DNA from 2 places in the Ureibacillus thermophilus genome. Region 1 is predicted to be linked to the other one. Evidence: riboswitches for the same ligand, from Rfam matches in the RefSeq annotation. Region 1 holds a riboswitch; the other holds the start of a gene.

Region 1 (8,347 bases):
GCAATGCCTCTTCCAATAGGTGCAAAGGATTTTCATTTTTACAATTCTCTGTTCCCATAATGAAATAAACGGCTAAATCTTTTCTATTCAATAACTTCCACCTCCGCACTATGAAAGCGATGGGCAAAATGGTTGGTAGGGCCATGGCCGTTGCCAATATGAAGTGGATTTTCAATAGCCGATTGGACATATTTTTTAGCCTCGATAATGGAATCTTTTACTGAAAAGCCCCTTCCTAAATAGGCGGTAATAGCAGCAGAAAAAGTGCATCCGGTTCCATGGGTATGTTTTGTATGAATTCTTTTTGATTTTAATTGAAAGGTTGAACCATCTTGGAAATAGATTCGATCCGTTGCAGTAGGCTCATCCATGTGGCCGCCTTTCATTACGACACATCCAACGCCAATGCTCAATAATTTTTCCGCTGCCTGTTTTATATCTTCTTCTGTATCGATTGCCATTCCGGTAATTGCTTCGGCTTCCGGTATGTTCGGGGTCACCACCGTTGCAATGGGAATCAGCTCCTTAATCATCGCTTGCACCGCATCCTCTTTTAATAATGCATGTCCCCCTTTTGCAATCATAACCGGATCCACAACGATTTGAATTTGTTGTTCCCGCAATTTTTTGGCAATCCTTTCGATGATCTCTTTGGAAAATAACATTCCTGTTTTTAAGGCTTTCACTTTCAAATCATCCAATACCGCATTCAATTGCTGCTCGACAAATTCTGGAGTTGCAGGAAAAATGCCGTGGACACCCAAAGTGTTTTGCGCCGTTAATGCGGTGATTACAGATGTACCAAAAACGTCCAGCTCCTGGAATGTTTTCAAGTCCGCCTGAATGCCCGCTCCTCCTCCGCTATCTGAACCAGCTATCGTCATAACGATATTCATATTGCTTCACCTCTTGAAATTTGGTGCAACCCATTTAATATCTCCACTTGGAAGGAACCTAGATATTTTTCTTTCGAAGCAAACTCCGCCACTTTTTTATAATCCATGAGTACATTCAAAATATTTTCATATGAGTCTCCTTCCAAACTTAATGCACCTGCACAAATGGCGCTTAATAAACAACCTGTTCCTGTCACTTGGGTCATCCATTCATGGCCGCCCGAAACAAAATCCGCTTTTTCCCCATCTGTTACAATATCTTCTTTTCCTGAAACCGCGACAATGGTTTTATACTTTTTAGCCACTTCCTTTGTGACAGAAAGAATGTCCATCTCTCCTTCCCCACTATCTACCCCTTTTGCTTGCCATTGAATTCCTGCAATCGCTGCCAATTCACCTGCATTGCAGCGAATCAAATCAAATTTTATTTCTTTCAATAGATTTTCCGTCACTTCTTTCCGGTATTTTGTAGCGCCAGCCCCTACAGGATCCAGCACAACGGGAATGTTTAACTTATTTGCTTTTTTCCCAGCTAAAAACATAGCTTCAACGGAATGTTTATTTAATGTTCCAATGTTGATTAACAACGCATTGGCAATGGAAGTCATGTCCTCCACATCCAATGGTTCATCGGACATTACTGGAGATGCGCCAATGGCAAGCAGTCCATTGGCGGTAAAATTCGTTACCACATCGTTTGTGATGCAATGAATTAAAGGATTTTTTTGACGGATTTTAAATAAACTCATCATTTCCACCCTTCCATTGGTTTTGTAATAAAAAATGCCCTTTTGCACAGCGCAAAAGAGCATTGAACAACCAACATGTGGTTCCATCCATTGCTCCCTACGGCAGTGCTAACTGCATCAGGTTCAAAGGGTTAGGTGAAATCACCTTCTCAGACCATTCGGCCACCCCTGCAATGTTCCAATTTCCATATGAAAATAAAAATCTCTCCATACATTGGAGAACAAAAAAACACAATACCACTCAAACGGAATAGTAAAGGCATTTTTGCTCCCTACGGCAGTACTAGCTGTATCAGGTTCAAAGGGTTAGGTGAAATCACCTTCTCAGACCATTCGGCCACCCCTGCAAAAATGAATCATATGAAATTGTTTTGAACATTATAACATAATCCATTGTTTCTTTTAAGAGAATAAAAATTTTTATTCTTTCAATTCGATTTTTCCGTCAATTTCGATGTCATGCAATGCTTGTGTTGCTAATCGATCCGCCTCTTCATTTTGCTTTCTTCCCACCAACTCAAAAACCGGTTTGATTCCTAATTGATTTAAACTTTCATCAATTTTATCCGCCCAATTGGACAGCTCTTTTTCATAAACAGGCCATTCTCCGCTTATTTGATTAATTACTACTTGTGAATCCCCCATAAAATGAACCGTTTGATGATGTACACCCAATGATTCCAATTCTTGAATAGAAAAATGAAGAGCTGCATATTCAGCTTCATTATTTGACGCAAGGCCATTTACTAATAAATTTTTTCTCCTACGAAATCTTTTTCCATTTTGTTCAAAATAGATGACACATCCTAAACCTGCCATGCGGCTTTCACGGTTAAAACCGCCGTCGAAATAAACGCATATGTTCGTCGGTTCAGTTTCCATTTCCGTTAAATATTTTTTTAATTCTTTGACCGTCCATGTTGAGTCATGTTCATCAATTAAGGTAATATTTTTGGCTCTACCGGTTTTCCTTAATTCTTCTGAAATGGCAAGAGCATGGGCGGGAGGGAGTTCATCCGAGCGGAAAGTAGTTTCAACATCTTTATAATCATAAATCCATTCTATTATTATTCTCAAAAAATATTCCTCCCTTTCCGGTTATCACATTCCTTAGTATCATCATTTCCCCTTTAATAATACTTCAAAAATAGCTTTCTTCTATTCTTATTCTTTTTCTGACTTACGAACGATGTTTTTTTATTTCAGAAGAATTTGGAAGATAATATTTTATCTGAGGCGTCTCAAAATGTTTTTTCAGACGCCCCTTAGCTATTTGAAACTATTATTACTGAACGGATAATTTGTATATGTCCCTGCCATTTATTGGCTGTAGCGGACGACTGTTATAGCCATAAACTTGATAAAATGAAGCAATTTGTTTGTTTGAAAAATCGATTGGAGATTCAAATACAATCCAATGAACACCTTCAGTACACGGAGGGGTAGTCAATGAGCCTGAATAGTAAAAGGCAGACCTTTGCTCAGGTATCAATGACAATAGATGAATAGATTCAATTTCCTTCTCCTTTAATCGATCATCCTGCAAAAAATTCCATAATTCTTCCACCATTTCGTTTTCTTTGCCTGCTTCAATCAAAACGCCAATGACCGCAATCTTTCCTTTATTATTTTTGTGCACAAGATGCAGTTCCATTTCATATCTTTGGTAATCGATTTGATGTTCGCTTGGCACATGGAAATGAAAAGAGTCCAGTTTGTATGGTTTCTTGTCTATTGTAATGTAGCTTACCCTCGATTTCGAAACAGCTTCTAATGTATACCCTTGTTTTTTGAGTATGAATGGTTCCTCCCCATAAAAAATTTCAATAGCCGGCGTCTGTTGAGGAAGAACATTTTTATTTTTTATTTGGATGGGAGATTGCATTTCCCCCTTTTCACAATAATTTTTTAAATGCGCCGATTCATGATTGGTATAGGATACTTCTTTTTTCATGAGTGATTCATCGTTTTTTTCTTCTTCAAAGTATAAATAAACGGCAAATCCTAAACATAAAAAAGCTACTAAAATGACAAGAAGATGATGAATTTTCATCGCTCAACCCTTCCATTTTTGTTTACTATATCCAAAAATCCCCTTATTTATACAAGAATAAAAACATACTAAGATTAGTAGTACAAACCAAGGTCAAGGTTTGTGCTACTATTTTTTTATAGTAGAAGTGAAGAAAAGTCGACCAGCCTCAGGGATTTTTAGAAGGTGAAATCAATCATACACGAAGAGATTTTGAACAATTACATACATCACTTGATGACCAAGCACCAGACATTGTATTTGAAGCAACAGGTGTTTATTCAAAACCGATGGAAGCATTTTTAAAAGATTACGGTTATGCATATTATCCCCTTGAAGCGAACTGACAAATGGCGAAGATGTGTCGACATAAAACCGATATAAGCGATGCTCATGAATTCGCCAAAACACATTTTAAAATGGAGAGAGAACCAACCTATATCCAAGATGATTATTATGAGCAGATGCGGGCATTGACACGTTATGATGATGAAATTGATGAAGAAATGATGTTATTAAAAAATCGTATGCATTCCATTTTACAATTGAGTTTTCCAGAATTAGAAAAAATACTGACACCAAATTCTGCACTATTTTTAAATATAGTACAACTATACCCTCACCCAACACTTGTTTTAGCTCACTCTAAAACTGTCATTAAGAATCGCCTAAAAGCGAATACAAGAAAGAACCTTTCTTTAGAACGTGCAGAGAAAAAAGCAATTGCTTTATTAGAAGCTGCTCAAAATAGTGATCCAGCGATTGAATCTACCGATGTGCGATGTGAACAAGTCCGTGATTACGCAAATCGAATAGCAGAATTAAAGGATAAAAAAGAAGCACTTGTCCAACAAATGATTACTTTATCAAAAAATCGAAAAGAGTATATGGTTTTACGTTCCATCCCTGGTATCGGTGATTCTACTGCTTGTAGATTAATTGGGGAAATGGGGGATATTCGTCGCTTTCAAAATGCTAAACAATTGAATGCTTATGCGGGAATTGATATTATGCGCTATCAATCGAGGAATACACAGTATCGTGATCGTATTAATAAAAGAGGTAACAAACACTTGCGAAAGCTTTTATATTTTATGGTGTGTGCCATGATTATGAAGAAGAAAAATAAACCGAATCATTTTGTAGATTACGATTATAAATTAAAAACACAACCTCAGAGAAAGCCTCATAAGGTTGCGATTATCGCCTGTATCAATAAATTTTTAAAAGTGACGTTCCAGTTACTGACACATGGCATTTTATACGATTATGAAACTGCCTTAAGTTAAATAATCGATTAACTACACTATACCATAAATGACCTTTCGAAAAAATTAAAAATCGTTAGGTCTTTTGGGCATGCCAAAATTTAGTTGTGAGGGGGTACCCCCTCACAACTACAACTAAATTAAAAACATATACAAATTAATAAAATATACTTGACTGATCAACTGACCAAAAATAATGGAGAGAAATGGAAAAAGGAGAATTTGAGTTGGATCAAATTCTCGTTTTCCTATCTTGAAGCTAGTTTTGTCCCAGCCTGTTTTTAGTTTTTGCTATTCCTCATAAATCATTTTTCTTGTCATTCCACCATCCACAACAAGGTTAATGCCTGTCACGAAATCATTTTCCTTCGCTGTTAAATAGAGACAAGCGCGCGCAATATCGTCTGGTCTTCCGACACGTTTTGATAAATGCTGCTCGTGATCAATTTTACGTAATTTGGAATAATCGCCTGTTTCAATCCAACCTGGGGAAATCGCGTTCACGGTAATTCGATCTGCACTAAATGATGCTGCAAGCGCATGAGTTAATGCAACAATTCCACCTTTTGTTGCTGCATAGGCTTCTGAATTCGGTTCAGACATAATGGCCCGTGTGGAAGCAATATTAACGATGGAGCCGCCTTCTTTATTATTTCACATATATTTTGCGGCTTCCCTTGATGCTAAGAAAACACTTCGTAAATTGGTGTTGATAATATCGTCCCATTCTTCGATTGACAATTCATAAGGGGACTTAAATACTGATTTCCCTGCATTATTGATTAAAATATCAATTTGACCGAATGTAAGGTTTGCAATTTCCATTAAGCGGATGATGTCATCCTCAACTTTTACATCGGTTTTTACAAAAAGCGCGTTTCCCTCTTTTTCTTTAATTACATCAACTGTTTTTGATCCGGCTATTTCATCAATATCCGCTATCACAACATTTGCACCTTTTTCTGCATAAAGCAAAGCGATTCCTTTTCCAATGCCCTGTCCAGCGCCGGTTACAATCACCGTCTTATTTAAAAAATCCATGTTTTTTACACATCCTTAATGAAAAATTCTCCATATTTAAGGTAGCACAAAAAGTGAACACCGTAGAACTCCCAATAATAAAAACAATTAGTCACATGTAGAATGCTTTAATTTAAACAAACATATTTATATGAATGAGGCTTTTACAGAGGAGGGAAATATTGTCGATTGTCAATCCTCAATATGGATTTTTAAAGGCTGATTATCTAAATCCTAATTTAAGGCAAAGGAACAAGACTGTTGATGCTGCTTCATCGAAGACACAAATTAAAGATGAATCTGTATTAACAACGGATATAAATGCAAAGTTAATCTTTATTTATAATTGGTTGATGATTATATCAGCTGATTTATATTGTGCAATTATTTTTGTTTTAGCCAATTTCTTTTGAAAGTTTTACATGGTTTAAAGAGTCCAATTTATAAAATGGCACTATTGGAATTTATTAACTTAAAGTTTCAAGTCCAAACGTGTGGATTTGAAGCTTTATTATTTTGAAATTCATCTAATACATAAGTTGGGGGTGATCTTATGAAAAAAGAATGAGTTTTCGTGGTTAGATTTAAATTATAGCAAGGAAATATGGAGCTGTTTTGATTTTTTTACCGGTTATTTTAAGGTGTTTAAGGAGGAAACATTTTGGGACTATCTGAAATTCATCCATTTTTTTATCATGCTAGAATCGAGCAAAAAAGAATTTTTAGAACATTAACAGATTTAAAAGACAGAAATCGATTTGCAAAGCAAAGGGACTTAACGAATACATTTCCATTCACTTGTAAAAAACATCAATCCTTATTGAGAAGGAAATTAGGAAATAGCGATCCTCAGTTACAAGAAAATAAAATTACAAACTTAAAAATTGCAACAGGTGAAATTGATGGTGTGATTATTAAACCGGGTGAAATTTTTTCTTTTTGGAAACTAGTTGGTCGAACATCAAAAGAAAAGGGCTATATTGAAGGCATGCAGCTCAAAATGGGAGAAGTGAAAACGGGTATTGGCGGTGGAATTTGCCAGCTTGCTAATTTACTTTATTGGATGGCTTTACATACTCCTCTCGTTGTTATTGAAAGACATCACCATAGTTTTGACCCGTTTCCTGACTCCGGGAGGACACTGCCTTTTGGAAGCGGAGCAAGTGTTTTTTATAACTACGTAGATTTACGTTTTTATAATCCAACTAACCAATCTTTCCAAATAAAAGTATGGGTAACAGATAAACATTTAAAAGGTGCTATTTTTAGTAATGAAGAAATGCCATATTCCTACCATATCGAAGAAAGAAACCATCAATTTTTACAAAAGGACGGAAAAAACTATCGTCAAAATGAAATTTGGAAAAAGACATATGATAAAGTAACCGGACAAATGGTCAAAGAGGAACTACTAATCAAAAACTTTTCTGAGGTTAAGTATCCAATACCTATAAATAATGAAGAAATTTCAATGAATAACTAAGGAATTCAAAATAATAAATATATGGACATTGAAAACGATAATAAAACTGCATAACAATCCCCGCTGCGATATAATCTGACATAGTTAAAATTTCCCCTTCAATTTCATCGAAAATTTCGATATCCATTTGATAGTTTTTTTGAATCATCGTCACAGCTTCGTTTTTCGTTAACTCTAAATGAGAATAAAACATTTCTTGCAGAATTTCTTGAGAACAATGATTTTTAAAAAATATTAAAAAAATTTAACATTCTATCCACAGATAATCATAGGAATGTTTTGTAAAATATAATTACTACTTTTTGGTAGTAAATATTTGAATTGGAGTGTGATACTCGTGAAAGCGGCACTTTGGTACAATGCAAAAGACATTCGTGTAGAAGACATTAATGAACCTAAAGTAACACCAGGACGTGTAAAAATCCAAGTTGCGTGGACAGGCATTTGTGGAAGCGATCTTCATGAATATGTGGCGGGTCCAATTTTTATTCCTGTTGAAAAACCTCACCCAATAAGTAAAGAAATGGCTCCAATTGTAATGGGGCATGAATTTTCTGGAACAGTTGTCGAAGTAGGTGAAGGGGTTACAAAGGTAAAAGTAGGAGACAAAGTTGTAGTAGAACCAATTTTAGCTTGTGGTCAATGTCCAGCATGTTTAAAAGGAAAATATAATATTTGTAAACATTTGGGGTTTCATGGTCTATCAGGAGGCGGCGGAGGCTTCTCGGAATATACTGTAGTGGATGAACGTTGGGTGCACAAAATGCCAGAAGGGTTATCACTTGAGCAAGGTGCTTTAGTAGAACCAGCTGCAGTGGCATTACATGCAGTTCGCATGAGCAAATTGAAAGCGGGAGATAAAACGGTTGTATTTGGTGCAGGGCCAATTGGTTTATTAG
Region 2 (8,347 bases), 1.3 Mb from region 1:
GCACGAATTTATACGGAATTGTTCCAAACTATAAAGTGATTCAGATTTATAATTTGCAAAATAAGCAAAAAATTACGAATAAAGATTTGCAAGCCATCACAACTGATTCACATTATAAAAAGATGCTGGAAAAATCAAATGTCGTTGTAGTAATGGATCGATTTATTCATCAAAGCCTAGATGAAAATAACTTAACGCAACAGCTGGAACAAGTAGTAGTTGGAAAGCCTTTTTATATTCCGGAGAAAGAAGAGCTGCTTCGATATAAAGATGCTTTTTATTATGAGAAAACAAAATATCACCGAGAACTGGCGAAATTGCTTGAAAAAGTGGAAATCACTGAAAACAAATCCATTCAGGAGATCATGAAGGATTTTGTATGGAAAACCAAGGCGATGAATTATAAATTTAACAGCACAATGAAAGAGTTTATGAGTCAGTTTGTGTTCAAAGATGTGAAGCAAGTAAATGAAATCACAAAAGTGTTGGTATTAGCTGCAAATGCGACAAGGACATGGAATAATCGTGGATATACGCCGGAAGAATTGTCCAATCTAACGAAACCGAAACAAACAAAAGTAGCAGCAGGTGTAAAAATTGGCCGCAATGATCCATGCCTATGCGGAAGCGGAAAAAAATATAAAAAGTGCTGTGGACGATAATAAAGAAAACATACTAACATTAGTAGTACAGACCTAGGCCAAGGTTTGTGCTACTATTTTTTTATAGTAGAAGTGAAGGAAGGTCGAACAGCTCCTGGGACCAAATTATTTTGGAAGGAAGGGGTACCCCTTCCTTCCAAAATAAAATCTATGTGAACCAAATTATTTAATAAAAAACACTTGACTAGAGGTAAGAAGGGGGTGTCCAGAAAGTCGAACACTTTCGGAAACAGCCTTACTTCTTAATAGGAATATTCTCTTAAAAACTTTCCCTGCGGTGGTTACAAAACGCGCCTCCTCGTCGCAATTTATCTGCGGCAAAAACTCTAGCAAAAGCCGCAAAGGGGGCGTCTTGAAATGACTTTTCAGACGCCCCTTTAGTGTGCGCCCGGCATATACATGAACGATAGGGTGTAAGTCCCTAACCCCGAAGACAGAAGTCAGCAGAGGTCATCGTATTAGTTGGTTTAGAACTACTAAGAAGGACCGAACAATTAAGAGAGAATAGCCCTTGGCATTCAGTGGGTCATGATGAACACAGAAAACGTAGTACCTCACTTGAGGAAGGAAGCGGTGAATCCCGTGGGAGACCTCTTGGGGGGTGGAGTGACCACTGGCATAAAGAGAACAGCTATTCACGGAAGTTATAAAAACTTGCGTCAATGATCTTATTTGAACCGCCGTATACGGAACCGTACGTACGATGGTGTGAGAGGACGGGAGTTAATCGCTCCCTCCTACTCGATTATTTAATTTCGATTGTTCCGCTGGATATCTCTAAATCAATGCTGTATTTGCCAGAACCATGTGTTCCACGCAGACGATTTTTTTCATTTTTTTCATTTTTTTCATTTTTAAGAGGAAAGTGATTATGAATCGCGCCGCTGGATATTTCCCCATTTAACGTAAAGTCGCTGTCATCAGGCAAATCAAGCACAATTTGCCCTGAATTTACTTCTGCCTCTATATCTCCAACCAATTCATCTATTTGCACATATACGTCTCCAGATGAAACATCTATTGCCAATTCTCCCGTAAAATGCTTTAGATCAATATCACCTGAAGAGACGTCTAAACTAGCGATTTTTGTATTGAGTGAATTGATATCAATGTCTCCTGAATGGACATCCAGTTCCAGTGAAGTTAAAACAGTGTCTTTGGATAGTTGAAAATCAATGTCTCCCGAACCAACATCTACTTTTAATTCTCGGTCAAAGTCTTTAGGAATTGTCACGACTAACTGTGTGCGGCTGCCGAAATGGAAGAAGGAAAACAATGGGCGATGATATTCGATTTCAATTGTATCTCCTTTTTTTGAAAGATTTACATTTCCTTTTCCTTTTAATTCCGCTTTTACATAGTCTTGATCTTTAGAAATGATGGTTGAATCGACACCTTTAATATCTAAATCAATCGTCTTGATTTTGTCTGTGACTTTTACTTGGTGTTCTTGGGACAAAAACCCATTGGGAACATTAAAAACTAAACTAATCATTAGCAAAATAAGAACGCCAACTAAAATGAGTTTTTTCACAGGAGTTCCCCCTCCGCATAATGGATTTATGTTTATCTTAATCAAAAAGAAGAGGGGCAACAACAACCTGCAGCTTTATTTCGTTCTAGGTCTTGAACAGTAGATGATTTTGAAGTTGAAGCATTGTCGAAGAACAAAGTAAACAGGGCGGAGCATCTCGAATTTTATGATGCATCCGCCCGCAATAAATGGGATTATCTCATTTCATGATTGTTGTGATGTTCTTCTTGATGATGAACGGAAGAAGCGTTTTCTGTAATGCGAATTGGCCGCATCATATCGTGGTCTTCATGTTCAAGCAAGTGGCAGTGCCAAATATAGTTCCCCGTATGTTCTTTCCAGTGCATTATGACTCTTGTAACCATGCCGCTAGGAGCTTTCACTGTATCTTTCCAGCCTTTTTCGAAATCGCGGGGAGGTTCTGGATTTCCGGTGAATTCAAGAATTTTTCCGCCGCTTTCTTGGTACATTTCTACATTAAAAGGCTGGCGATTTAGAATTTTGAATTGAACTAAATGAATATGCATAGGGTGGGAAATAGGTGTGGTGTTAATAAACTCCCAAATCTCAATACTGTCTAATGAAGGGCTTTCTGTACATGGATCATGGTACATTCGGCCATCCAGCATCATCATAATTCGACCGTATTTGTCAGTGCCTGTGGATAAAGGCAATTTTCGGGTCGTTGAGGCAAGATGTTCATGCAGTTCCATATCTTCTGCAAGTCTTGTTGGAATCTCGCTTGTGTCTTTTCCTTTGAGCGGCTTTGTTACACGAAATTCCATAATCTCTCTTTTCGGTTCTTCTTCACTAAACAATGTGTTCAATAATTTAATTTTTTGCCCTTTAAATGGGGCGAAATCGACAATTACATCCACCCGTTCTGCCGGCATTAACTCAATGGAAGTGACCTCAACAGGAGCTTCTAAAAATCCCCCATCCGTACCGATTAGATAAAAAGGCGCGTTGTTTTCTAACTGGATGTTGTATGTGGAGCTGTTGGAGCCGTTTAAAATGCGGAATCGATATTTTCTAGGCTCCACATTTAAATAAGGCCAAACTTTGCCGTTTACCACCATTAAATCTCCATTGAAAAACGGAACAATGGTAGGAATGAATGGTGTTGGGAAAGGCGAATCTTCCGGAGGTTTGTCTGGATAAAAAAGTGAACCATCTTCATTGAAAGATTTGTCTTGAAGGAGAAGCGGATATTCATAACCTCCTTTTGGTAAATTTAATTGTTCTTCCAAGGCATCGCGAATAATGTAAAAACCTGCTAAACCTGCATATACGTTTAGTCTTGTCATGGCCATGGTGTGGTCGTGGTACCAAAGGGTTGCAGCTGGCTGGTGATTTGTATACTCATGGACTTTTCTCCTGAATTTGGGGCCGGTGTATTCGTAATTTTGTGTATACCAGGCTTCCGGATGCCCATCGCTTTCCCAAAATACATTGGCTCCATGTAAATGTACAACGGAACGGACTTCTGGTGAATCTCCTACACCATGGAGAGAGCGATCAATGGGCAAAAAATGTTTTTTTGGCAGTCGATTTACATATTTCACATAAATTTTTTTATCTTTCCTCGCTTCAATAGTTGGGCCAGGGTAGAGACCGTTATAGCCCCATACGGTTGTTAGTGGAAAATCCCTGTGAAATCGATGCTTCGTTTCTTTCATAGTAATTTCTAAATAGGAATTGGCCGGATAATCAGGGTGAGGTGTTGGGGTAACAACTGGAGGCTTTGACAGTGGTGTTACAAACTTTGGCACTGTCTTTGGATCTTTTGGATTTACTTTCCTTTTTGACAATGTTCCACTCCCTTTAATAATGCTTATTAACTATCCTATTCAGTAGGTTGATCGAATGTTTGCATTTGTAAAGAAAAAGAGACCCGAATCTCTTTGATAAGAGATAGGGTCTTGAAAAAACGTGAATTCGACATGAACGAAAATATTCGAAGTTTATCAAAAGATGTCAGTTTATTTTAGTCCTTCAATAAAGTTTTCGATTTCTTCTTGCGTTTTACGATCGCGGCTTACAAAACGGCCGATTTCTTCGCCTTTATTGTAGGCAATAAAACTTGGGATGCCGAACACATCCAGTTCGCCACATAAATCGATATATTCATCCCGGTCTACTTGTACAAAGGTATATTGGGCGTATTTTTCTTCGATAGCAGGAAGAAAAGGTTTAATGAAAACGCAGTCTTTGCACCAATCTGCTGAAAAGACAAAGATCACCCGTTCTTTGTTTTTGAGTTCATGAAATTGTTCTACGGATTGTAGTGATTGCATCTAGTATTCCCCCAAATAAAATTTCTATTAAAAGGTATCATAACATACTATTTGCTACAAAACAAACGGAATTACTCTGGTTTTTGAGAGGATTTCGAAGGAGTTTACCCGGACTTAGTATCAGAAGTAAGCTTTCATTTTTCGTTTATAAAAAACTCATGGTTTCAAAAAAACGGGATATTCTAAGGAGGAAAGGGGGTTTGGTATTCATCCGAAAAATCATTTTTTCTTTAACTTTGATGTTTGTATGTCTATATATTTTCCCGGTTTATGTAAATGCAAGCGAAAATAAAGAAAATATATATCAGGAACGAATGCACTTATACAAAACCTATGAAACGCCCTTTGTTCCATGGCATCGATTGGCGGCAGTGGACCAATATGAGCGAAATATTCAAGAGGTGCGAAAAGATATTCCGAAGAGGGACAGTGCCATTGCCATCCAATTTTCCCATGAATTTTGGGTTGGCGAATTCAACCCGAATGTAGAAGATACTTCCCCATTTACCATTCAATATTTTGGGGGAAATGGTCATGATGGCAATGGCGATGGAAAAGCAGATCGAAACGACGATCAAGACGTACTATTCACAATGGTATCCTATTTAGAAAAATTTGGTCCATCGGAAGAAGATTTTAAGAATGCTTTATGGGAATATTACAAAAATGAAAAAATCATTAATCAAATCATGACCATAAATGAACTTTATAAACATTTCAATACGATTCAGCTGGATAAGCATATTTTTCCCCTCCCAGTCCGCGGCTATAACTACAGCTATAAGGGGACTTGGGGTGCCAGCAGGGGATGGGGAGGAAGACGAATCCATGAAGGAACAGATATTTTTGCAGGGTATGGAACACCTGTATTATCTACTTCCTATGGTGTTGTAGAAGTAATGGGTTGGAATCAATTTGGCGGTTGGCGAGTAGGTATTCGGGATCATCATAACACGTATCACTACTATGCCCATTTAGCCTATTACAATAAAGATTTAAAAGTGGGCGATATTGTAGAACCAGGAACAATTCTTGGCGGCGTCGGAAGCTCCGGTTATGGCAAAGAAGGGACAAGCGGCAAATTTCCTCCTCATTTGCATTACGGCATGTATAAATTTAATGGAAGGACCGAATGGGCTTTTGACCCATATCCGTATCTTGTGCAATGGGAAAAACAAACGAAGCAGGAGAAAAAATAAAGTTGCTTTAGCGTGCAATTCGCTAGGGCAACTTTTTTGTTATTGCAAGTATTCTTGTAAAACCTGAAAGAATTTGCCGAATGGGAGCAAAAACTTTTCGATGATAGCTGAGGCAGCAAGGGTTAACACAAAAGTTGCAAGTGTTTGAATAAATCTCTTATCCCATTAATAATTTTATACTATTGAAAATTTTCTGTATTCATGTAACAATGATTGTAATTACATATAGCATTAAACTAATCACTAGGGGTGCTAATTCATTAGCTGAGAGAGGCATTGCCTCAACCCTTTGAACCTGCACTAGGTAATGCTAGCGAAGGGAAGTGGTTGCTGGGACTCGTTTTGTCTATTTTTGTATTGATTGTGTTTCGAGTTTTAGAGCCGCTTCTTTAATGAAGCGGTTTTTTTTATGAACCTAAAGGATGGGGGAAAACGATGAAATTTACAGATCGAATTTTTGAAAAATACCAATCCACTTGGAGAAAAAACCATGAACATCCATTTGTGAAAGAGTTGGGAGCAGGAACACTGGATTCTAACAAGTTCCGTTTTTACATGATACAAGATTATCTGTACTTGATTGATTATTCTAAATTGTTTGCGTTAGGTGCAGTGAAGGCACCAAATCTAGAAGTGATGACGGTATTTGCCAACCTGCTTTATTACACGATGAATCATGAAATGGCATTGCATAGGAAATATGCCAGCCGATTTGGCATAACGGAAAAAGAGCTGGAAGAGGCAAAACCGTCTCCGGTAAGTCTTGCTTACACCCACTACATGCTGGCAGTTGCCCAAAACGGTTCCATCGCAGAACTGGCAGCTGCGCACTTTGCTTGTGCTTGGAGTTATTGGGAAATTGGATGTGAACTGGCGAAAATTCCGGGGGCAAAAGAACACGAATTATATGGGGATTGGGTAAAAATGTACAGTTCAGAAGAATTTGGCCAGTCCGCACAATGGAACCTTGATTTGCTCAATCAATTGGCGGAAGGAAAGCAGGAATCTGAACTTCTGCGGCTGGAAGAAATCTTTTTAAATACAACTCGATTTGAGTATATGTTTTGGGATATGGCTTACCACCAACAAATGTGGCCGACGGATGAAAAAGTGCAACTATAACTTCTGCGAAGGAGAAGGGAAGTAGTTTGAGTGGAACTGCACGCAATTACGGATGGAAAGAAGGAAAGCCGAGAGCTGAAGGAAATTATTATATCCATTTCCCCGGTTGTAGATTACATTCATATCCGTGAAAAAAATAAACCACCCGGTGAGATTGTCGCTTTAATAGAGGAGTTGTTAAATGCAGGGGTGCCGAAAGAAAAACTTGTCATTAATGACAGGCTTGATATTGCTCTGCTTACCGGAATTCCGAATGTCCATCTTCCGGGAAATGGACTTCCGGCAGAGAAGGTAAAAACGGCTTATCCCCATATGAAAGTAGGGGTTAGCATCCATTCCATTGAAAAAGCAAAAAATGCCGAAAAATCGGGAGCGGATTACTGTTTCTTTGGCCATATATTTGAAACGGACAGCAAAAAGGGGATGGCAGGAAGGGGAACGGATGCGCTTGGTGAAATCGTTGAACAAGTGAAGATTCCTGTGATTGCCATCGGTGGAATTACGCCGGACAATGCGGTAAAAGTACTGGAGAAAAAAGTGCAGGGCATTGCAGTAATGTCTTACATTTTTTCTGCGAATCAACCGAAAGAAGCGGCAACCTTTTTAAAAAACATAGATTGCAAAGGGGGATGAAGTTGCAGCTTTATATTAATGGTCAGAAGACGGAAGTGGGGAGCAATGTTAAAAGCATTGAAGACTTGCTGAAGTTTTTTCAATTGCTAAATCGCATTGTCGTTGTTGAACATAACGGTGAAATTATTTTGAAAGAAGAGTACAGCAAACAACCGGTAAATGACGGCGACAAAATTGAAATCGTGCATTTTGTTGGAGGGGGATAAACGTGTTAAAAATTGCAGATAAAATCTTTCAATCAAGACTGTTGTTAGGTACAGGGAAATTTCCAAATTTTGAAATCCAAAGGGAAGCGGTGGAAGCATCCGGAGCGGAGATTTTAACTTTTGCCGTAAGAAGAATGAATATTTATGAACCATCTCTGCCAAATTTTTTGGAAATGCTTGATCTTTCAAAGTACACCCTCCTGCCGAATACTGCAGGGGCAAAAACGGCGGAGGAAGCGGTGAGGATTGCGAAGCTCGCCAAAGCTTCTGGACTATGTGACATGGTGAAAGTGGAAGTTATTGGGGATGATAAAACCCTTCTTCCGGATCCGATTGAAACTTTAAAAGCATCAGAAATGTTATTGGAAGAAGGATTCATTGTCCTTCCTTATACTTCTGATGATGTAGTTTTGGCGAAAAAACTGGAGGAATTGGGGGTACATGCCATCATGCCAGGTGCATCTCCAATCGGTTCCGGACAAGGCATTATCAATCCGTTGAATCTTTCTCTCATCATTGAGAATGCCAATATTCCTGTCATTGTCGATGCGGGAATCGGATCTCCAGCGGATTGTGCGATGGCCATGGAGTTGGGAGCAGATGGCATCTTGTTAAATTCAGCCGTGTCTGGAGCAAAAGATCCGGTGAAAATGGCAAAAGCTATGAAGTTGGCCATCGAAGCAGGAAGACTTGG

The links. Region 1 has a riboswitch for thiamine pyrophosphate ahead of thiM (hydroxyethylthiazole kinase). Riboswitches for the same ligand answer to the same signal wherever they lie in the genome.
Region 2: it holds a riboswitch for thiamine pyrophosphate, as region 1 does, so the genes downstream of both, tenA (thiaminase II) here and thiM (hydroxyethylthiazole kinase) in region 1, are expected to answer to the same signal.

Annotation. Positions count from the first base shown of each region.
Region 1 covers NZ_CP036528.1:2,012,067-2,020,413, reverse strand. Annotated here, with positions in the region: gene thiE (thiamine phosphate synthase) at 1-91, opposite strand, end outside; gene thiD (bifunctional hydroxymethylpyrimidine kinase/phosphomethylpyrimidine kinase) at 84-896, opposite strand; gene thiM (hydroxyethylthiazole kinase) at 893-1,645, opposite strand; TPP riboswitch at 1,723-1,825, opposite strand; TPP riboswitch at 1,898-2,000, opposite strand; gene DKZ56_RS09995 (reverse transcriptase-like protein) at 2,066-2,722, opposite strand; gene DKZ56_RS09990 (carbonic anhydrase) at 2,931-3,698, opposite strand; gene DKZ56_RS09985 (IS110 family RNA-guided transposase) at 4,028-4,966, shown strand; partial or broken gene DKZ56_RS09980 (glucose 1-dehydrogenase) at 5,237-5,986, opposite strand; gene DKZ56_RS09975 (hypothetical protein) at 6,148-6,378, shown strand; gene DKZ56_RS09970 (VanW family protein) at 6,627-7,448, shown strand; gene DKZ56_RS09965 (2,3-butanediol dehydrogenase) at 7,786-8,347, shown strand, end outside.
Region 2 covers NZ_CP036528.1:316,038-324,384, reverse strand. Annotated here, with positions in the region: gene DKZ56_RS01490 (IS1096 element passenger TnpR family protein) at 1-662, shown strand, start outside; gene DKZ56_RS01480 (DUF4097 family beta strand repeat-containing protein) at 1,408-2,196, opposite strand; gene DKZ56_RS01475 (multicopper oxidase family protein) at 2,391-4,007, opposite strand; gene DKZ56_RS01470 (thioredoxin family protein) at 4,179-4,493, opposite strand; gene DKZ56_RS01465 (M23 family metallopeptidase) at 4,733-5,692, shown strand; TPP riboswitch at 5,928-6,031, shown strand; gene tenA (thiaminase II) at 6,128-6,814, shown strand; gene tenI (thiazole tautomerase TenI) at 6,845-7,447, shown strand; gene thiS (sulfur carrier protein ThiS) at 7,450-7,653, shown strand; gene DKZ56_RS01445 (thiazole synthase) at 7,656-8,347, shown strand, end outside.